Regions from separate parts of the Blautia sp. Marseille-P2398 genome, predicted to be linked through region 1. Evidence: predicted binding sites of a transcription regulator. Region 1 holds the regulator's gene; each other region holds the start of a gene.
What was found. Region 1 encodes Rex, which represses fermentation and respiration genes when NADH is low (regulators of the CRP and FNR family bind a similar motif). Its sites were predicted from a motif close to ATTGTTAANTANTTAACAAT; they were not measured.
Positions count from the first base shown of each region.

Region 2: adhE (bifunctional acetaldehyde-CoA/alcohol dehydrogenase) is a predicted target of Rex. The motif match lies at 6,223-6,242, and genes of this name have one in related genera.
Region 3: ACESZG_RS06265 (NAD(P)H-dependent oxidoreductase subunit E) is a predicted target of Rex. The motif match lies at 3,852-3,871, and genes of this name have one in related genera.

Region 1 covers NZ_CAXSTD010000001.1:351,509-359,071, reverse strand. Annotated here, with positions in the region: gene ACESZG_RS01705 (S8 family peptidase) at 1-785, shown strand, start outside; gene ACESZG_RS01700 (NADP-dependent isocitrate dehydrogenase) at 901-2,109, shown strand; gene ACESZG_RS01695 (ABC-F family ATP-binding cassette domain-containing protein) at 2,226-4,136, opposite strand; gene ACESZG_RS01690 (redox-sensing transcriptional repressor Rex) at 4,397-5,044, shown strand; gene ACESZG_RS01685 (bifunctional ADP-dependent NAD(P)H-hydrate dehydratase/NAD(P)H-hydrate epimerase) at 5,134-6,633, shown strand; gene alr (alanine racemase) at 6,711-7,563, shown strand, end outside.
Region 2 covers NZ_CAXSTD010000005.1:13,006-20,568, forward strand. Annotated here, with positions in the region: gene ACESZG_RS07175 (FUSC family protein) at 1-389, shown strand, start outside; gene cls (cardiolipin synthase) at 507-2,066, shown strand; gene ACESZG_RS07185 (class II aldolase/adducin family protein) at 2,147-3,235, shown strand; gene adhE (bifunctional acetaldehyde-CoA/alcohol dehydrogenase) at 3,325-5,982, opposite strand; gene typA (translational GTPase TypA) at 6,547-7,563, opposite strand, start outside.
Region 3 covers NZ_CAXSTD010000004.1:92,782-100,344, reverse strand. Annotated here, with positions in the region: gene fdhF (formate dehydrogenase subunit alpha) at 1-1,331, opposite strand, end outside; gene ACESZG_RS06270 (NADH-quinone oxidoreductase subunit NuoF) at 1,345-3,222, opposite strand; gene ACESZG_RS06265 (NAD(P)H-dependent oxidoreductase subunit E) at 3,219-3,701, opposite strand; gene ACESZG_RS06260 (heparan-alpha-glucosaminide N-acetyltransferase domain-containing protein) at 4,178-5,296, shown strand; gene tnpA (IS200/IS605 family transposase) at 5,456-5,926, opposite strand; gene ACESZG_RS06250 (response regulator transcription factor) at 6,181-6,873, opposite strand; gene ACESZG_RS06245 (helix-hairpin-helix domain-containing protein) at 6,884-7,563, opposite strand, start outside.

The DNA of each region.
Region 1 (7,563 bases):
CCGGGATTTTTCCTCATATAGATTTTACAGGGAGAATACTTGCGTTTCAAGATTTCATCGGACATTGTATCAGACCTTATGATGATAATTCTCATGGAACCCATGTATGTGGGATCATTGGCGGTGACGGAAGGGCTTCGGAAGGACGGATCAGAGGAATTGCCCCCGGGTGTAGCCTGATAGTTCTGAAGGTGCTCGACAGAACGGGAAATGGCAGGAAAGAAGATGTTTTACAGGCTTTTCGCTGGATCCTGGAGAATAAGAGATATTATGGGATACGTGTAGTGAATATCTCGGTGGGAACAACCTGCAGGAGAGCAGAAGATCACAGAGTTCTGATTGCGGGTGTGGAACAACTTTGGGATGCAGGTCTGGTGGTAGTGGCTGCGGCAGGAAATCAGGGACCGAAGGCAGGAAGTGTGACAGCACCGGGAAGCAGCCGGAAGATTATCACAGTAGGCTCCAGCGATCTGCTTACAGGACGGACTGCCATATCCGGCAGGGGACCTACATTTGAGTGTGTTTGTAAACCGGATCTGGTTGCACCCGGGAATCATGTTCTTGCCTGTGCACCGGGGGCAGATAACGGATATGGAGTGAAGAGTGGTACTTCTATGTCTACACCTCTGGTTGCAGGGGCAGCCGCATTGATGCTTGAGAAGAATCCGGAGCTGACTAATGTTCAGATTAAGATGAAATTGAAAGAAAGTGCCAGGGATATGGGATTGCCAAAGAATCAGCAGGGATGGGGAGAACTGGATCTGGAACGCTTTATGGAACTGTGATCAGTAATCTTTTATTTCACAAAATTATTGCTTTAGTGTATAAAAGCATTGACGAACGGTCTGTTTTCGGCTATCATGATAGTTAACTGGATGAGAGCCAAAGAGGAGGATTAACATGAAAAAAATTCAGATGCAGACACCACTTGTGGAGATGGATGGAGATGAGATGACCAGAATTCTCTGGAAAATAATCAAAGATGAACTTCTTCTTCCGTATATTGATTTGAACACTGAGTATTATGACCTTGGTCTGGAATACAGAAATGAAACGGATGATCAGGTAACTGTTGATGCAGCAGAGGCTACAAAGAAGTACGGCGTTGCAGTGAAATGTGCAACTATCACTCCTAATAAGGCAAGAATGGAAGAGTATACCTTAAAGAAAATGTACAAGAGTCCTAACGGAACGATTCGTGCAATTCTCGACGGAACTGTTTTTCGTGCCCCAATCGTAGTGAAGGGTATTGAACCATGTGTTAAGAACTGGAAGAAACCGATCACCATCGCACGTCATGCCTATGGTGATGTGTATAAGAACACAGAGATGTATATTGACGGCCCCGGAGATGCTTATCTGGTATTTGAAGGTGCAGACGGACAGCAGAGAAAAGAGCTGATCCATCATTATGAGGGACCGGGTGTGCTTCAGGGTATGCACAATCTGGATGATTCTATCACAAGTTTTGCAAGATGCTGTTTTAATTATGCACTGGATACAAAACAGAATCTGTGGCTTGGTGGCAAGGATACGATCTCCAAGATTTATGACGGACGTTTTAAGGAAATCTTTGCAACTATTTATGAAGATGAGTTTAAGGAGAAATTCGAGGCAGCAGGCATTGAATATTTCTACAGCCTGATCGATGATATCGTAGCTCGTGTCATGAAGGCTGAAGGCGGATTTATCTGGGCCTGCAAGAACTATGATGGAGATGTTATGAGCGATATGGTTTCTTCAGCATTTGGTTCTCTGGCTATGATGACATCTGTACTGGTATCTCCACAGGGATATTACGAATATGAAGCTGCTCATGGAACTGTACAGAGACATTATTATCGCTATCTGAAAGGTGAGGAGACATCTACTAACTCTGTAGCAACTATTTTTGCATGGACCGGAGCTCTGAGAAAAAGAGGTGAGCTGGACGGCAATAAAGAATTGATGGAATTTGCTGATAAACTGGAGAAGGCGACTCTGGAGACGATTGAAAGCGGTAAGATGACAAAAGACCTTGCGCTGATCACTTCTCTTGAGGATGTGACAGTACTGAACAGCAAAGATTTCATCCTTGCCATCAGAGAGAGACTGGATGAAATTTTATAATGTCAGAAATTATCCGGTAATGTTTCTATAACATTATAAAGTTCTCCGGGCAGGATCACACTGCAGCGGAGAAACCTGTAAAAAGTTATAAACTGCGAAAATGGGAAGAACCTGCATTATGCAAGTTCTTCCCATTTTTCATATAATCCTTCTAATTCTTCGGTAATGGCGGCTTTCTCTTTGCTGAGTTTCGCACATTCTGCCACATTTGTGCAGACATCCGGGAGAATCATGGTTTCGTCGATCTCTTTATCTCTGGTCTCAAGTTCTTCAATGCGGGCTTCTACTTTTTTTAGTTCATTCTCTCGTTTTCGCTGGCGGGCCTGTTCTTCTTTCTGCTGCTGCCAGGAAAGCTTGTTATCAGAAGCCTGCTTTGCTTCTGTCACAGCCTGAGCGGCAGCCGGAGCATATTTTTCCGTCAGCTCTTCTTTTTTCTCCAGATAATAGTCGTAATCTCCGATATAATTTACAATTGCCTGATTGGTCAGATCCAGGATCCGGGTAGCTGTCTGGTTGATGAAGTAACGGTCGTGGGAAACATAGAATACTGTTCCTGTGTAACTGTTCAATGCCTCTTCAAGAATCTCTTTTGAAGCGATATCCAGATGGTTGGTGGGCTCATCGAGGATCAGAAAGTTTGCTTCGGACAGCATCAGCTTGGCGAGGGAAACACGACCTCTTTCTCCGCCGGACAGAGCGGAGATCAGTTTGAATACATCATCCCCTGTGAAAAGGAATGCTGCCAGCATATTTCGAATTTCTGTTTCCGTAAGTGTGGGATAAGCATCTGAGATTTCCTCAAAAATAGTTTTCTCCATATGAAGAACATGGTGTTCCTGGTCATAGTAGCCAATCTGTACCTTGGAACCAAGAGTAAATCTGCCGCTGTCTGCATCGATCAGCCCATTGATGATCTTTAACATGGTGGTTTTGCCTGTGCCGTTATTGCCAATCAGGGCTACACGTTCTCCACGTTTGATCTCAAAGGAGATGTCACTGAAAAGTGTCTGTCCGGGAAAAGATTTGGAAAGACTTTCCACAGTAAGGACATCATTTCCGCTGACAAATCTTGGTTCCAGGGAAATGCGCATCTGATTCTGAATCTCCTGTGGTTTATCAATGCGCTGGACTTTATCCAGCATTTTCTCGCGGCTTTCCGCACGTTTGATGGATTTCTCGCGGTTAAAGGATTTCAGCTTGGCAATGACTGCTTCTTGATGTTTGATATCCCGCTGCTGGTTCAGGTAGGCTTTGTACTGGGCGTCACGCAGCTGGGCTTTTTTCAGGGCATAGGCAGAATAGTTGCCACTGTACATACGCATATTTCCTGCTTCGATTTCCACAACTTTTGTTACGACTTTGTCAAGAAAGTAACGGTCGTGGGATACGATAAATACAGCACCCGGGTAATTCAGAAGATAGGTTTCCAGCCAGGAAATACTCTCCATATCCAGATGGTTGGTAGGCTCATCCAGAAGAAGAATGTCAGGGCTGGCAAGAAGCAGTTTACCCAGAGCTACGCGGGTTTTCTGGCCGCCTGAAAGAGTTTCTATCTGGCGTTCGAAATCTTCTTCTGTGAAACCAAGACCTTTTAATACACCCATGATCTCACTTTTGTAAGCGTAACCATTTTCCAGTTCAAACTGGTGACTCAGTCTTGTGTAAGTATTCATCAGGCTGTCCAGAGCATCTCCGGTGGTGGTTTTCATTTCCTGTTCCAGAGAGCGCAGACGGTTCTCCATATCAATAATGTGCTGTTTGGTGGAAATCAGTTCTTCGTAAATGGTATGATGGCCATGAATGTCCTGATACTGGGCAAGGTAGCCGATATTTTTATCTTTGGCAAGTACCACGTTTCCTGAATCCGGGGAGAGCTCATGCATAATGATTCGCAGCAGAGTCGTCTTGCCTGCACCGTTATTGCCGATGAGAGCTGCCTTTTCGCGGTCTTCTATATGGAAACTGGCATCCTTGAGAATGATTTTTTCGCCAAAGGATTTACAGATATTCTGACATGATAAAATCATAGGAATTCCTCCGTTTGTAATTTGTCCGCGTACTATTATAATCGAAAATGCCTGTTTTTGAAAGCATTTTAAGAGATTTTGTCCAGGGAAAAGAAAGCACCGGATGGATGCATGGAAGAAAATATGATATTCCGGGGAATTTTTCAGAATGAAATTGATAAAAAAATACAGAAATATTTGGTCAAAAAGTACAAATTTAATTTGACAATAAAATAACATCTGGGTATAATTGACATAGATAAGCTAAGGAGGGAAAATTTGTGGAAGCTAAGGAAATTTCGAAAGCGGTAATCAAGCGTCTGCCGCGGTACTACCGCTACCTCGGTGAATTGATGGAGGAGAATGTAGAGCGTATATCTTCAAATGATCTTAGCAAGAAGATGCATGTGACGGCTTCCCAGATTCGTCAGGACTTAAATAATTTCGGTGGTTTTGGTCAGCAGGGTTACGGCTATAATGTACGCTATTTGTATACAGAAATCGGTAAGATCCTTGGGCTGGATACTGTACATCCGATGATTATTCTGGGTGCCGGTAATCTGGGACAGGCATTGGCCAATTATGTGGATTTTGAAAAGCGCGGATTTAAGCTGGTTGGTATTTTTGACGTCAATCCTGTACTTGAGGGGATTGCAGTTCGTGGAATTGAGATTCAGATGTTGAGCGATCTTCCTTTGTTTCTGAAGGAGAATGAGGTTGAGATCGCGATCCTGACTCTTCCTAAAAACAAAGCCAAAGAGATGGCAAAGATTTTGATTGATAATGGAATTAAGGCAATCTGGAATTTTGCACATATTGATCTGGATGCCCCGGAGGATGTAATGGTAGAGAACGTACATCTTTCAGAGAGTCTTATGACTTTGTCCTATAACCTGAGTGAGTACAGAAAGGAACATGAAGGTATGTAAGGGATAACTGTGAAACACAAGGCTGTGGTCATCTGATCACAGCTTTTCTCTTGTATGTAAATGTGTTATTGTAAACAGGAGGTGAACAGATGAGAGAGATTGTAACTGCTGTTGAGATGAAAGAACTGGATCATAATACGATTCAGAAAGCCGGGATATCGTCTCCGGTACTTATGGAGAGGGCGGCATTAAAGACGGTTGAGGAGATTGTACAGAGATTAAAGAATAAAGAAAAAGAGAAAATCCTTGTGGTCTGCGGAACCGGCAACAATGGCGGAGACGGATTGGCGATTGCCAGACTGCTTCAGTTGAGAGGAGTCAGAACCTGGTATTATATTGCGGGTAAGGAAGAGAAAATGACTGCTGAAACTGCCGGACAGCTTAAAACAGCAGAATATTATCAGGTGCCCCGGGTGCATAACCTGGATCTGGATGAATATACTACTATAGTAGATGCCATCTTTGGGGTTGGACTGAGCAGACCTGTAGAGGGAAAATATGCAGAGCTTATCAGTACAATGAACCGGGCATCTGCGTATAAAGTAGCTGTGGATATTCCATCCGGGATTGACTCAGATACCGGATTTGAGAAGGGGATTGCATTCCGGGCAGATCTTACGGTTACCTTTGCTTTTCGCAAAAGAGGGCTGTGTTTTTATCCCGGACGCATGTATGGCGGTGAGATCGTTGTTACGGATATCGGAATCTATTCCATACCCGGAAAGAAAATCTGTATGCATCATCTGGAACGTGAAGATTTGAAAATGCTTCCGGAGAGAGTTCCCTATGGAAATAAAGGAACCTTCGGTAAGGTTCTTCTTATAGCTGGCAGCGAAGGAATGTGCGGAGCTGCATATCTGAGTGCAGCAGCTGCTCTGAAAAGCTCTGCGGGAATGGTGAGAATTCAGACCGTGGAGGCCAACAGGATTCCGTTGCAGACACTGTTGCCGGAAGCCATGATCACCTGTGATTTTGATGAGAAAAAAAACCAGGCAATGCTTGACTGGTGTGATGTGCTTGTGATAGGACCGGGTCTTGGAACCGGAGCGCAGAGCAGGGAAAGAGCTCAGTGGTTCCTGGCGAAGGCAGCTGAGTGTAAAAAAACAGTAATTCTGGATGCAGATGGCCTGAATCTTCTGTCAGTCCATGACAACTGGAAGTGTTTTATCGGGGAACATGTGATCCTGACACCTCATATTGGTGAGATGAGTCGTCTGTGCGGAAAAGAAATCGGTAAGATCCAGGATTGTCTGGCACAGACTGCAGCTGATTATGCAAAGGAGTCTGGAGCGGTTTGCGTTCTGAAGGATGCCTGTACTGTGGTGGCAGATGCTTTTGGAGATATGTATTTGAACATTTCGGGTAATGCAGGAATGGCTACAGCGGGAAGTGGAGATGTGTTAAGCGGTGTGCTTGCTGGTATACAGTGTATGTATCTGGCAGCAGAAAAGAAATTTTCTCCTGTTATGCTGGCTGCACTTGGTGTATATGTGCATGGGCTGGCAGGTGATCTGGCTGCTGAAACAGTAGGGCAGCGAGGGATGACCGCAGGAGATATCATCTGTTTTCTGCCGGAAATACTAAGATAGAATATTCATTTTGAGGCAGTAAATCTGTGAAACAATTTGCAGATATTAACATGAAAAAATAACAGAGGAAAATTATTATGAAGAAATATAGCAGAGTAAAAGCAGTCATTTCACTGGATGCAGTAGAACATAATTTCCGGGAAATGAGAAAAAATATTGCAGAAGAGACAAAGATGATCGCAGTCATAAAGGCTGACGCTTATGGACATGGCGCGGTGCCGGTTGCACATCTCATTGAGGATTATGATTATATCTGGGGATTTGCGGCTGCAACTGCGGAAGAAGCGATTCATCTGCGAGAAGCCGGGATTACAAAACCAATCCTGATCCTTGGAATTGTTTTTGATGAATATTTTCCGGAACTTGTCCGTTATGAGATCCGTCCTGCAGTGTGCGAATATGAGGAGGCAAGGAAACTTTCAGACGAAGCGGTTCTGCAGAAAAAAACTGTACATATTCATATTGCTCTGGACACAGGAATGACCAGGATCGGTTTTGCGGATGCACAGGAAAATGTAGAGGAAATTAAAAAAATTTCAGAACTTCCAAATCTTGAGATTGAGGGTATGTTTACTCATTTTGCAAGAGCAGATGAGTATGACAGAAGTCCGGCTATGGTACAATTGGAGCGGTATCTGGATTTTTCAAGGCGCGTAGAAGAGGCAGGAGTAGAAATTCCTCTACATCATTGTTCTAACAGTGCGGGCATCATACGTATGCCGGAAGCAAATCTGAATATTGTCCGCGCCGGAATCACAATTTATGGAATTTATCCTTCTTCTGAGGTGGAGAGAGATATTGTAAAGCTTGAGCCGGTTATGGAACTTAAGAGTCATGTGACTTATGTGAAGGACGTTCCTGCCGGAGCAGCGATCAGCTACGGCGGTACTTATGTGGCTGACAGGAAGCTTCGTGTGGCAACTGTTCCGG
Region 2 (7,563 bases), on a different contig from region 1:
CAATGTGGGCAGGAATCGCCTGTATGTCCGTATGTCTGCCTTTTACAGAGGACTGTATCCCAAGGTCTGTGAGCAGAGGAATGTTTAATGTTGTGGGCTGTCTGCTGTTTATTGTGCTGTATCTGGTACTTCCTAAATCCATGTATCCGTATATTGGAATGATCGGAGGGATCGGAGTTGGATATTCAGCAGGATATCCGTGGCAGACTGCATTTAATACATTTGGAGCGTTGTCTATTGCAGCAGGGATCTTCGGAATGCCGGCAGCAATAGCACTTCGTATAGGCGCCAATGTTCTGGGAGCAGCTTATACGGTAATCTGCAATAAAGTAACAGATAAAGTAGCAGAGTATATAGGCACAAATAAATGTGCAGAAAATCTTTCCTGACTGAAACTGCGGAGCGGTTATAAGCAAGTAAAAAAGCGGATGATTTTATCCGTCTGATATGTGTTCTGGGAATAGAGTGAATATTAACGTACAATGACAGAGGGAGAGAGAAAGAATATGAAACAGGATACCCTGGAAGGCAGGGCGAAAACGAAAAATGGTGTAAAACGATTATGCTTTTCCGCAGTATGTATTTTACTGGAAGCAGCTTTTATCATTGCTATGATCACAAAGCTGAATCAATATGCGGAGATTATCAATCTGATGACAAGGCTTCTTGCAGGTGTACTGGTTCTTAAGCTGTATGCGTCAGACCAGACTTCATCTATGAAAATGCCCTGGGTTATTTTAATCCTTGTATTCCCTATCCTGGGAGTGGGATTGTACTTACTGATTGGTCTCAATGGCGGTACCCGTAAAATGCGGGAGCGTTATGACCAGATCGACAGGGAACTTCTGCCGTTGCTTCCCAATGACAGTGAGTGCAGGGAAACGCTTGGCAGGAAAATCCCGAAGGCAGGCAATATTTCTGATTATATACAGAAAAATGCCTCCTATCCGGTCTATCAGAATACAGATGTTATTTATTATGATGAGGCAGTCAAAGGGCTGGAGGCTCAGCTGGCAGATCTGGCAAAGGCAGAGAAATTCATTTTTATGGAATATCATGCCATTGAGGATGCACAGGCCTGGCATAAAATCCAGAGAGTTCTGGAAGACCGCGTAAAGGCAGGCGTAGAAGTCAGAGTATTTTATGACGACATGGGTTCCATTGGGTTTATCAATACAGACTTCATTAAGAAAATGGAAAATGTGGGAATCCATTGCAGAGTGTTCAACCCTTTTACTCCGGGTCTGAATGTGTTCCTGAATAACCGGGATCACCGCAAGATCACAGTGATCGATGGAAAAGTGGGATTTACCGGCGGTTACAACCTTGCCAACGAATATTTTAATTTCACACATCCTTATGGACAGTGGAAGGATACAGGTATCCGTCTGGAGGGGGAGGCAGTCCGTTCCCTAACAGTAACATTCTTGGAGATGTGGAATGCTGTCAGTGATAAGGATAAAAATGACAGTGATTTTACCGGATTTCTGGTTCAGACAGATTATCAGGCAAAGCAGACAGGCTTTATCCAGCCTTATGCGGACAGTCCTATGGACCATGAACAGGTAGGCGAAGAGGTGTATATCAGTATGGTGAACAAAGCAGAAAAATATTGCTGGTTTATGACTCCGTACCTGATCATCACAGATGAAATGAGCCATGCTCTGTGTCTGGCTGCCAAGCGCGGGGTAGACGTGAGAATCATCACACCTGGTATTCCGGATAAAAAGATGATCTACAATATCACACGATCCTTTTACCATGGACTGGTGAAGCATGGAGTGCGTATCTATGAATGGACACCTGGTTTCTGTCATGCAAAGATAAGTGTGGCAGATGACTGTATGGCAACCTGCGGAACCATAAATCTGGATTACAGAAGTCTGTATCATCATTTTGAAAACGGCTGCTTTATGGCAGACTGCCAGGCAGTTCTGGATATCCGAAATGATCTTGCAGCAACAATGGATGAATGCCGTGAAGTCACAGAACAGTACAGTACCGGACGCAGCGCATATCTGCGATTGGGACAGCTGTTTATGAGGTTATTTGCGGGATTATTATAACACTTGGAAAAAAGCAGAATATCGTGTACAATGGAATGGGGAACAGCAAAACTATTATAAATATGGGAGGAATTTTAACTATGGATCTTTCAACCTTAGTAAAAATGTCAAATACTTATGGAAGCAACCCTGCCTATGTTCTTGCAGGCGGTGGCAATACTTCTGTAAAAGATGACACCACATTGTATGTAAAAGGCTCCGGTACACAGCTTGCCACAATTAAGGCAGAGGAATTTGTGGAAATGAGCAGAGCACGTTTGAATGAGATCATGAAAACAGATTATCCGGAAGACGATGTCAAACGTGAATCGCTGTATCTTGCAGATGTTATGGCTGCAGTAACAGATGCTGACAAAACAAAACGTCCAAGTGTAGAAGCACTGCTTCATAACTTATTTGCCTATACTTATGTACTGCATGTTCATCCTACACTTGTCAATGGACTGACCTGCGGAAAAGGCGCAAAGGAACTCAGCGAACAGCTCCTTGGAAAAGATGTACTCTGGATCGATATCTGCAAACCCGGATATACGCTTGCACGTATCTGCTATGAGAAAATGAATGCTTATAAAGAAGAATACGGAAAAGATGTTCAGGTTCTTCTGCTCCAGAATCATGGAATTTTCGTTGCAGCAAATACTGTAGAGGAAATTGGAGCATTATTTGACGGCGTGAGCAGTAAATTAGAGAAACAGGTAAAGAGAACTGCTGATGTCAGTGATGCTGTTACATCTGAAAAAGAACAGGCAGCAGAGAAGCTTTCCCGGTTACTGGGACATGCAGTAGAAGTTGTACCTGTAGCAGAAGCTGATCATTTTGTAAAAGATAAAGCAGCGGCTGCACCGCTTCTGAAGCCGTTTACACCGGATCACATTGTATATTGCGGACCATATCCGTTATTTGTAGAGGATATTGACCAGGCAAAAGCTGCGCTGGATGCATTTATGGCAGAGAATGACAAAGAGCCAAGACTGATCCTGGTACAGGGAGTCGGTGCCTTTATCATGGAAGATGATAAGGGAAAAGCTGCAAAAGCACAGCTTCTTGTAAAAGATGCCATTAAGCTTGCAGTATATGCAGAAAGCTTTGGCGGTCCGCTTCATATGACGGATGATATTACATACTTTATCACACATTGGGAAGCAGAAGCATATCGCAGTAAGAAATAATATAATAAGGGGCTGTCTTTTTTTGACAGCCCCATTTTGTTGGTTTAAACACTATATTTTTAAAGGAAAAGGTTTATTTTCAGCAAATCTTATTTCTCTTCTTTTTTCTCTTTGGCTTTCCCGGATTCAGGAATATTTCCCTCACCATAGTAAGCTTTCAGATAGATTTCTTTCAGTTCAGACATTAATGGATATCTTGGATTGGCACCGGTACACTGGTCGTTAAATGCCTGTTCGGTCATTTCGTCCAGAGTTTCAAGGAAGTACTTCTCGTCTACGCCGTATTCCCTGATCGTATGTTTGATCTCAATAGTATCCATCAGTTCCTGCAGTTTTTGGAGAAGCTTTTCAAATACTTCGCTGTCGTTCTTGCCTGTCAGACCTACAGAACGGCCAATCTCAGCGTAACGTGCAAGTGTGTGCGGATACTGATACTGTGGGAAGGTACCCATCTTAGCCGGAACTTCGGCTGCATTATAGCGCAGAACATGAAGCAGAACCAGAGCATTTGCAATACCATGTGGAAGATGATGGAAAGCTCCCAGCTTATGAGCAAGAGAGTGGTTTACGCCAAGGAAAGCATTTGCGAAAGCCATACCAGCCATGCAGGAAGCATTTGCCATATGCTGTCTTGCTTCTACATCAGAACCATCTTTGTATGCACGTGGCAGATAGTTAAATACCAGTTTGATGGCATTTAATGCAAGACCATCTGTATAATCAGATGCCATCATGGAAGCATAGGCTTCAAGTGCATGAGTCATAACGTCGATACCGGAAGCACAGGTCAGTCCCTTAGGTGCGCTCATCATATTATCTGTATCAACAATAGCCATGTCAGGCATTAATTCATAATCAGCCAGAGGCCATTTGATACCTGTAGTCTTATCAGTAATGATAGCAAAAGGTGTTACCTCGGAACCTGTACCGGAAGATGTTGGAACAGCTATAAAGTAAGCTTTCTTACCCATATGCGGGAATGTAAAGATTCTCTTACGGATATCCATAAAGTCCATAGCCATATCATCAAAGTTGGCGTCCGGATTTTCATAGAGAACCCACATGATCTTGCCGGCATCCATTGCGGAACCACCGCCCATTGCGATAATGCAGTCAGGCTCGAACATTCTCATTGCAGCAGCACCGGCTCTTGCAGAAGCGAGAGATGGATCTGGCTCTACATCGTAAAAGCAGGTATGTACGATTCCCATCTGATCTAATTTATCTTCGATCTTTTTAGTATATCCATTCTTATAAAGGAAAGAGTCTGTTACGATAAAGCAGCGTTTCTTGTGCATAACAGTGCCAAGTTCATCCAGAGCAACCGGCAGGCAGCCTTTTTTGAAATAAACTTTTTCCGGTGTTCTAATCCAGAGCATATTTTCTCTCCTTTCAGCAACGGTCTTGATGTTGATAAGATGTTTCACACCTACGTTCTCAGATACGGAGTTGCCACCCCAGGAACCGCAGCCCAGAGTCAGGGACGGAACAAGTTTGAAGTTGTAAAGGTCGCCGATACCGCCCTGAGAAGATGGAGTATTGATGAGGATACGGCAGGTCTTCATAGCTGCTGCGTGTTTTTCCATCTTTTCCTTCTCTCTTGTGTCAATGTAGAGAGCGGAGGTATGTCCATAACCGCCGTCAGCTACAAGCTGTTCAGCTTTGGCAATCGCTTCGTCAAAAGTTTTGGCCTTGTACATGGCAAGTACAGGGGAAAGCTTCTCATGTGCGAATTCTTCGCTGATGTCTACAGATTCAACTTCACCGATCAGAATCTTTGTTTCAGGAGGAACTGCAACACCGGCCATCTCAGCGATAGTGGCAGCCTTCTGGCCTACGATCTTTGCATTCAATGCGCCATTGATAAGGATAGTTTTTCTTACTTTCTCTAATTCATCCGGTTTCAGGAAGTAACATCCTCTGTAAAGGAATTCTTCTTTTACTTTCTTATAAATGCTCTCAAGAACAGTTACAGACTGTTCGGAAGCACAGATCATACCATTGTCAAAGGTCTTGGAATGGATGATGGAGTTAACTGCCAGACGGATATCTGCACTGTCATCAATGATAACAGGAGTATTTCCGGGACCTACACCTAAAGCAGGTTTTCCAGAAGAATAGGCAGCCTTAACCATTCCGGGACCACCTGTGGCAAGGATGATGTCTGCTTCACGCATAACCTGATTTGTCAGATCAAGACTTGGAACATCAATCCATCCGATGATTCCCTTCGGTGCACCGGCTTCTACAGCTGCCTCCAGAACAACCTTTGCTGCCTCAATGGTACATTTCTTTGCGCGGGGATGCGGACTGATGATGATTGCATTACGTGTTTTCAGTGCAATCAGAGTTTTGAAGATTGCAGTAGATGTTGGGTTGGTTGTAGGAATAACAGCAGCAATCAGACCAATCGGCTCAGCTATTTTCTTAATACCGTAAGCAGTGTCTTCTTCAATCACACCGCAAGTTCTGGTATTCTTATATGCGTTGTATACATATTCGGCTGCGTAATGGTTCTTGATAACCTTATCTTCTACAATACCCATTCCTGTTTCTTCAACAGCATCTTTAGCAAGCGGGATACGTGCTTTGTCAGCAGCAGTAGCGGCAGCTTTAAAAATCTTATCTACCTGCTCCTGGGTAAATGTTGCGAAAATCTTCTGTGCCTCTTTCATGGCTGCAATCTTTGCAGTAAGGGCTTCAGGGGTGTCGATGATGGTTGGGATAGTGTTCTCTTTTTTTGCCATTTGGGAATCCTCCTGTTTGTGTTTTCGTTAAAAGTATTTACCGTGACCTGTTATGTTTTTATTATACAAATAAACTGATTATTCGGTCAACAGTAACATTAATATGAGTATAACGAAATATTATGGTGAAAATTGTGCATAATCACGTAAATAATGTGAATAAAATATCAATTGTCAGAATATATGAGAAAAATTTAACAATATATGTTCTGTTGACAACTGAAAGAAAGTTAAAAAAATAACGTTAATAAATTAACAATCTCGATGATGCTATTATATGACTTTGTTAATCATTTGTCAATTACATAGCATATGAAAAAGTTAACAAATACTAACTTGGAATTTCGTGAAAATATAACAATATAATTTGTAGAAGGATTTATGTTTTTCCATATGTTTGCAGGAGGATTTATGTTTTTCCATATGTTTGCAGGAGGATTTATGTTTTTCCATATGTTTGCAGGAGATTAAGAGTTACTGTGAACGGAGTGAACAGTAATGATTAAGAAAAATTAAGCCCCGCAAAATCTGCGAGGCTTAATTTTTCTTAAATTTCTATTTGTTTCAGGCTTTTCTGAAAGCGGCTCTCTTACGTTCTCTGGAATCCAGCAGTCTCTTACGGATACGGAGAGATTCCGGTGTAACCTCAAGGAGTTCATCCTGGTCGATGAAATCGATGGCCTGTTCCAGACTGAGAACTCTTGGTGGAGTTAATTTCAGTGCATCATCAGCGGAAGAAGAACGTGTGTTAGTCAGATGTTTTGTCTTGCATACGTTCAGCTCGATATCTTCGGCTTTACCATTCTGTCCGATAACCATACCGTTGTAAACCTTTGCACCAGGTCCGATAAACAGAGTACCACGCTCCTGGGCTGCGAACAGACCATAAGTAACAGCTTCGCCAGCCTCGAAAGCGATCAGAGATCCCTGTTTTCTGTACTGGAAATCTCCCTTGTAAGGAGCATATCCGTCAAACATGGTATTGATGATGCCGGTACCCTTGGTGGAAGTAAGGAACTCACCGCGGAATCCGATCAGTCCACGGGAAGGAATGTGGAATTCCAGACGGACAGTACCGTCACTGGCAGTACTCATACCCTGCAGTTCACCTTTACGTTCGCTCAGCTTCTGGATTACAGTACCGGAAAATTCTTCCGGAACATCTACATAAGCGATTTCCATAGGTTCAAGTTTCTTTCCGCGCTCGTCTGTTTTGTACAGAACCTCCGGTTTACTTACTGCGAATTCATAACCTTCACGTCTCATGTTCTCGATCAGGACAGACAGATGAAGTTCTCCACGTCCGGAAACTTTAAATGCCTCAGTTGTATCAGTGTCTTCTACACGAAGGCTGACATCTGTGTTGAGCTCACGGTAGAGACGGTCACGAAGATGACGGGAGGTAATGTATTTACCTTCCTGACCGGCCAGCGGACTGTCATTTACGATGAAGTTCATGGCAATAGTAGGCTCGGAAATCTTCTGGAAAGGAATTGCCTCCGGGTTTTCTCCGCCGCAGAGAGTATCACCGATATGGATGTCTGCGATACCGGAAATAGCAACGATGGAACCAATAGTAGC
Region 3 (7,563 bases), on a different contig from region 1:
TTTGCAAAAGCAACATTTGTACCAGGTTTCAGTTTCAGATGGATATCTGCTTTCTTAGCCAGACCAATATCACGAGGATCAACTACGATCAGCTTGCAGCCTCTCTTGATAGCCTGACGGATCTGCATGCCGACTACAGGATGTGCTTCCTCAGGGTTGGAACCAACCAGCATGATCAGATCTGCATTCTTTGTGATATCCTCAATTGGGTTTGTCATGGCACCTGAGCCAAGAGTCATCGCAAGACCTGATACAGATGCAGAATGACATACACGTGCACAGTTGTCTGTATTGTTGGTGCCGAAGCAGCAGCGAACCATCTTCTGTACCATGTAAATATCTTCATTCGGTGATCTGGAGCATGCAAAACCTGCAAGAGAATCAGAGCCGTACTGTTTCCTGATCTCCATAAATTTGGAAGCAACAAGATCCAGCGCCTCATCCCATGTTGCACGTTCGAATTCACCTGTTTCTTTATTCTTGATCAGCGGATATTTAATACGCTCCGGTGACTGTACGAAATCGAAGCATCCGCTGCGGCCCTTAACACAGAGCAATCCTTTGTTGGATGGTCCGTTTACAGCTTCTGTATCTACGATCTTTCCGTCTTTTACAAGGAGATAATACTGGCAGCCTGTTGCACAGTGAGGACAGGTAGTCAGAACCTTCTTGTCAATCTGGTACGGCCGGTATTTCTTTCTGCGCTTCATGGTCAGTGCACCTGTCGGACAGGCCTGTACACAGTTACCGCAGGATTCACAGATACCTTCGTTCCATTTATGTTTGTAATGTGCACCGATCACTGACTGGAAACCACGATCCATAGTGTCGATGGCACCTCTTCCCACAATCTCCTTACATGTATTCACGCAGCGATGGCAGAGAATACACAGGCTTGGATCATAGGTAAAGAATTTATTGGTATCATCTATCGGCATATCCTTCATTTCACCGGGATAGCTTGTCTCAGTCACACCATATTCAAAACAGTAGTCCTGTAATTTACAGTCACCGTTTGCCTCACAGGAGAAGCAGTGTACACGATGGTCAGAAAGAAGGAGGTCAAGGGTATCTTTACGATATGCAACTACTTTCTCTGACATTGTCTGTACTTCATCACCCTCTGAGCAGCGAAGTGTACATGCCGTATCAAATTTGGTTCTTCCATTGTTTGTTACTTCTACCACGCACAAACGACAGGAACCATCCGGCAATACATCTTCCAGATAGCAGAGTGTAGGAATCTCCACTCCGATCTGTCTGGCAGCCTGCAGAATGGTCGTACCTTTTTCCACTTCTACAGGAATTCCATCTATTGTCAAATGAATCATCTTTTCACCCTCCTTAATTCACAGAAATTGCGCCGAATACACAATTTTCCAGACATGTTCCGCACTTAATACACTTGGAGGTATCAATGCTGTGAGGCTCTTTCTTATTGCCTGTGATCGCACCAACCGGACAGTTTCTCGCACACTTGGTACATCCTTTACATTTCTCAGGATCGATCACATAAGAACGCATTGCCTTACATACATGAGCCGCGCACTTTTTATCAACAATATGCTCTACATATTCATCTCTGAAGTTTCTTAATGTGGAAAGTACAGGAAGCGGTGCACTCTTTCCAAGTCCGCAGAGTGAACGGTCCTTGATAAAGTTTCCAAGATGCTCCAGTTTATCCAGATCCTCTACTTCACCCTTTCCGTCTACGATCCTCTCAAGGATTTCAAGCATACGCTTGGTGCCAATACGGCAGGGACCACATTTACCGCAGGATTCTCTCTGGGTGAAGCCCATAAAGAAACGTGCAACCTCTACCATACAGGTATGTTCATCCATAACTACCAGACCACCGGAACCAACGATCGCACCATATTTCTTAACAGAGTCGAAATCAAGAGGTACATCCAAATGTTCTTCTGTCAGACATCCACCGGATGGTCCACCGATCTGAACAGCCTTAAACGCAGCACCGGATTTCAGTCCTCCGCCGATATCAAAAATGATTTCTCTTAAGGTTGTTCCCATCGGGACCTCGATCAGACCTGTATTCTCAATAGAACCTGTCAGTGAGAAGGTTTTTGTTCCAGGTGATCCCTCTGTACCGATACTTCTGTACCAATCTGCACCTTTGAGAATAATCTCCGGAATATTTGCATAAGTTTCTACGTTATTCAGAACAGTAGGTTTCGCCCATAATCCCTGTTCAACTGTACGGGGCGGTTTTACACGGGGCATGCCTCTGCTTCCTTCGATAGATGCAGTCAGGGCAGAACCCTCGCCACATACGAAAGCTCCTGCACCACGATTGATATGCATATGGAAGGAAAATCCTGTTCCAAGGATGTCATCGCCTAACAGTCCCACTTCTTCCAGAACTGCGATAGCGTGTTTCAGTCGTGCTACAGACTGAGGATACTCCGCACGTACATAAATATAACCATGCTGTGCTCTTACTGCGTAAGCTGCAAGCATCATACCCTCGATCAGACGGTAAGGATCACCTTCCATTACGGAACCATCCATAAATGCTCCCGGGTCACCCTCATCACCGTTACAAACCACATAATGAACAGGATCCGCCTGGCGTGCTACCTGAATCCATTTCTTACCTGCCGGGAAGCCGCCGCCACCACGTCCACGGATACCGGATTTATCAACCTGATCAATAACCAGATCCGGATCCATCTCAAACATTGCTTTCTCCAGAGCCTGGAAACCGCCGCTTGCTATGTACTCATTCAGAGATTCTGCATCAAACTTACCACAGTTCTTCAAAACAATACGGGTCTGTTTCGCGATAAACGGAATATCTTCCGGTCCGCGGCTTACTTTACCGCCTTTCTGATAAAGCAGTCTCTCGATAGTCTCATTACCCTGAACACTCTTCTCAAAAATCTCCTGGCAGTCTTCGATCTGAACCTTCGTATACTGAATCACATCGTCGCCTTTCTGGATACGAACAAGTGGTCCAAGCTCACAGACACCCTGACATCCTGTTTTCTTTACACCTACATGTGCATCTTTGTCATGAGGTCCAAACTCAATGGTAACTCCCGGAGCATCTTTGGCAATCTCCATGAATTTCTCATAGATTTTCTGAGAACCGGTTGCCACACATCCGGTACCTGAACAGACAAGAATACGACAGTCATAAGAATTAAGTTCTTTCACAGCTTCTTCTCTGATCTGCTCCAATACTTCCTTATTCTGGATCATCCCTGTTCGCCCCCTCTCAGTTTATCAATCAGCTCATCTGCCTTCTCCGGAGTCATTCTCGGATATACCTCTTCATTGACCATCATAGTCGGTGCAAGTCCGCAGGCACCAAGACAGGAAACTGTTTCCACAGTAAACATCATATCGTCTGTCGTCTTCTTTGTCTTTGACAGCCCCAGTTTCTTATAAAGTTCCTCCAGAACCGGTATTGATTTTCTTACATGACAGGCTGTTCCGTCACAGACCTTGATCACATATTTACCTTTCGCATCAAATGAGAAATTCTCATAAAATGTGGCAACACTGAACGCTTTCGCTTCTGTCACACCGATCTGCTCCGCAACATATGTAAGCAATTCTTCCGGGAGATATCTGTACACCCCCTGGATATCCTGCATGATCGGAATCAGTGATGCCGGCTTTTTACCATAGAAAGCAATGATCTCATCCGCTTTCTGATAAAATGACTGATCTAGCATTTCGCACCCTCCTTATACCTGTTTTTTCTCTTTTTATTGCACTCTTTACATATTGTAACGTTAATTATATGCCTTTTTCGTCATTTTCACAAGCGCATTTATAGAAATTTTCTAATTTTTTATCATTTTCCTCTATAGATGTTTGTTTTGTTTGTCTAATTTTTATCAGCTTTGTTCAATACTAAACCATCTCAGATGTAAACCAAACTAAACTGAATCAAACTGAATAATTGTTACTGTTTACGCACCACTATCCCGAGACATACAAGCCAAAATTCCATTGCCGCAGACAATTTGGAATGAATTTTAGCTACGTTACTGAGAACGGAGTAAACAGTAATGTACGTGTGTACAATGTCAGAAATATTATGATTGTGCTATGATTCTGCCTGTGCTACACTGTCCATATGATATCAGTGACAAAAGATAAGTGTTCCGTTCTCACTGAAAATATCCGGATAAAGGAGGAGGTAAGTATGTTTTCTTTGAAAGAAAAAGAAGTGAATACAGGACGTCAGAGGGAACTTGATCTGGTAAAGGGTTTCCTGTTGATCATGATAGTATTTATACATTCATTTCAGACAATAGGTGGTGTCGCAGCAGCCGAATCAAATGTACATAAGATTCTGTTTGCGCTCTTCATGCCGACAGGTGCCTGCCTGTATCTGTTTACCATGGGATTCGGAAGTGCTTTCACACGCCATTCCCAGCCCAAAGATATGGTTAAAAATGGCATAAAGCTGTTATTCTATCAGGGATTAAGCAATTTATGCTATGCAGCTGTAATGACAATCAGTTTTAATATAAGAAATTCCATTACAGTTGAAGCTGCAGGCAGCAGAGAATTATATGACGCAAATCTTTATTCCATGCTTACATTCGTAAATATATTCTTTATAGCCGGTATGTGCTATCTGGTGCTTGCGGTCTACAGGAAATTAAATGTAAGCTTAAGGGGATATGTCATAAGTGCTGTAATAGTCGGAATCATATCACCATTTACAAAGTTGCTGGTTTCTGATGATCCGGCAATTAACTGGATCCTGGATATGACTTTCGGTGGAAAAGGTGAAACCAGCTTCTGCTTCTTCCCATATTTGAGTTATGTATTTCTTGGATATGTTTTTGGAAAAGTGCTCAGAAGAATCCCTGAAGATGAAAAAGGAAACTTTTATAAAGAAAGCGGGATCATATGTGGGATTACTGCGGCGGTATGGTTTATATGCTGCATTGTACTACATCCGGGCATTGAGGGATTCTTTAATTATATGATCGAACAATACAGAATCCCGGGGCTTGCAAAGGTACTCGGAAGTTTCTGCAGTATCATATTTGTGTTTGCAGCTGCATTTCGTATCATGCCAATAATGGAAAAATGGAAATTCGGATATAATAAACTGTGTTATTACTCAAAACAGATTTCAAAGATGTATGCCGTACATATCGGAGTTTACTGGACACTTGCCGGTTTTGCTGATTTTTACGAATTTGGGGTAAAAGAATGCCTGATATTGTCAGTGGCAGCACTGATCGTGACTGATCTTCTTGTACATGGATACATCATAATTACAGATAAAATAAAAAACAGAAAATAGCAGAATGCTTTTTATCTGCACAATCACGACCACCGGCTTAGCCGGTGGTTTGCTTTGACCCTATAAGGGTCTATTACCGGCACTGGAGTCTAAAGACTCATCGAAATAGGTTCGCCAAGCGCAACATCATTTACCTACAAAGCCCTTTCGGGCTTATCTTTATTTGTTACGTTTTACTGGCTCACCCGTAAACGGGTCAATATACTCTTTCAGTGTCATTTGATCATATTCCAGATCATCCTGTAACTGATTTGCTATATATTCCTGTATTTTCTTTGCATTTTTCCCTACCGTATCTACATAATATCCGCGACACCAGAAATGTCTGTTTCCATATTTGTACTTCAGATTTGCATGTCTTTCGAATATCATTAATGTACTCTTTCCTTTTAAGTACCCTACAAAATACGATACACTTATGCTTGGCGGAATTTCTACTAACATGTGTACATGATCTGGACATATCTCTGCTTCAACAATTTTTACACCTTTTCTTTTGCATAACATACTCAAAATATCTGCTATATCCTGTTTAATTTTTCCATATGCTACTTTTCTTCTATATTTTGGTGCAAAAACAATATGATACTTACAATTCCACTTTGTATGTGATAAACTATTATTATCCATATGGATACCTCCTGTGTATATTAGTGCGGTTGGCGAACCTACATTAATTATACCACCGGAGGTTTTTTTCTGTAAGCTGAAGTAATGCTGACTCACCTGCATAGCAGGTGGTTTATTTGTTTTCCAAAGCTCCGTTTTTCGGATCAGCGAAAAACTCCACAATGGCAAACAGGGCTTTGCCCTAACAAAAAAACAGACCACATTTTATGATCTTTGTTTCATAAAATGTGGTCTGCCTGTTTCATGCGTTCTTTTTATTGAGCCTGGAAATAATATCCAACGCCCCACTTGGTGTGTACATACTTCGGTTCACTTGGATTGGTTTCAATCTTCTCACGGAGACGGCGGATATGTACATCCACAGTACGTACATCACCCGGATACTCATATCCCCATACAATGTTCAGCAGGTTCTCACGACTGTAAACCTTATTCGGATTAAATACCAGAAGCTCCAGTACATCAAATTCCTTTGCTGTCAGATTAATCTCTCTACCTGCAATAAATACACGTCTGCCTTCACAGTCCATACGAAGATCGCCCACCTGAATGCTCTTTGCCTTTTCTTTCTCCTCGTGGTCGCTTCCCGCACGGCGCATGATCGCTTTGATACGTGCCTTAACTTCCAGGATATTGAACGGTTTGGTGATATAATCATCCGCACCATATTCAAGACCAAGGATCTTATCCATATCCTCACCCTTAGCTGTCAGCATCACGATCGGCACATTGGAAAATTCGCGGATCTGCTGGCATACTTCCAGCCCGTCCATCTTCGGCAGCATCAGATCCAGAAGGATAATATCATATTTTTTATCTTTTGCTTTCTCTACTGCCTCTTCTCCATCATAAGCGCAGTCTACCTCCATACCATCCTGTTCCAGACTAAAACGGATTCCTTTTACGATCAGTTTCTCATCATCTACTACCAAAACTTTCCTGCTCATTCGGTTCTCCTTATCCTACTACTATCTCATCTTTTATCTTTGCAAAAGTACCTTCTTTGATACCCTGTACATTCATAATATCCTCTATCGCAGCAAATGGCCCGTTCTCTTCTCTGTAGGCAATGATTGCCTGCGCACGTGTTGCACCGATCCCCGTCAGCGTAGTAAGCTGAGCTTCATCTGCTGTATTTATGTTGATCCTGTTATCCTGCTGAACCTGAGCGGTCATCCCTGTGTTCTGTCCTGTCCCGGCACTTCCATTCATCTGTCCATCTGATGCTCCGGCCATCTCTGCAGGATCCAACCCCTGCCGCTCCATCTCTTCCTGTGTGAGAATATAAAGCTGCTGTCCATCTGTCAGAACTCCAGCACGGTTTACACAGGTTAGAGCTGCCTCGGGAAGATATCCTCCCGCCGCCTCAATCGCCTGAAACACCCGGCTCCCGGCTGCCAGCTGAAAAACTCCCGGATTCGCAACTGCTCCGCACACATCTACATAGATCATCTCTGGCTGCGTTTCCCCAGTTGAATTTATCTCCGTCCCATTACCTGCATCTGAACCATCTGATTCTGCCTGTTTTTTCCGGGACTCTACAGAACTGCCATCATCATTCTGTCGATCTTCTGTATCAGCTTTCTTCTCAGTTGTATCTTTCTTCGACTTCTGTCCTGATGTTTTCTCTTCTGATG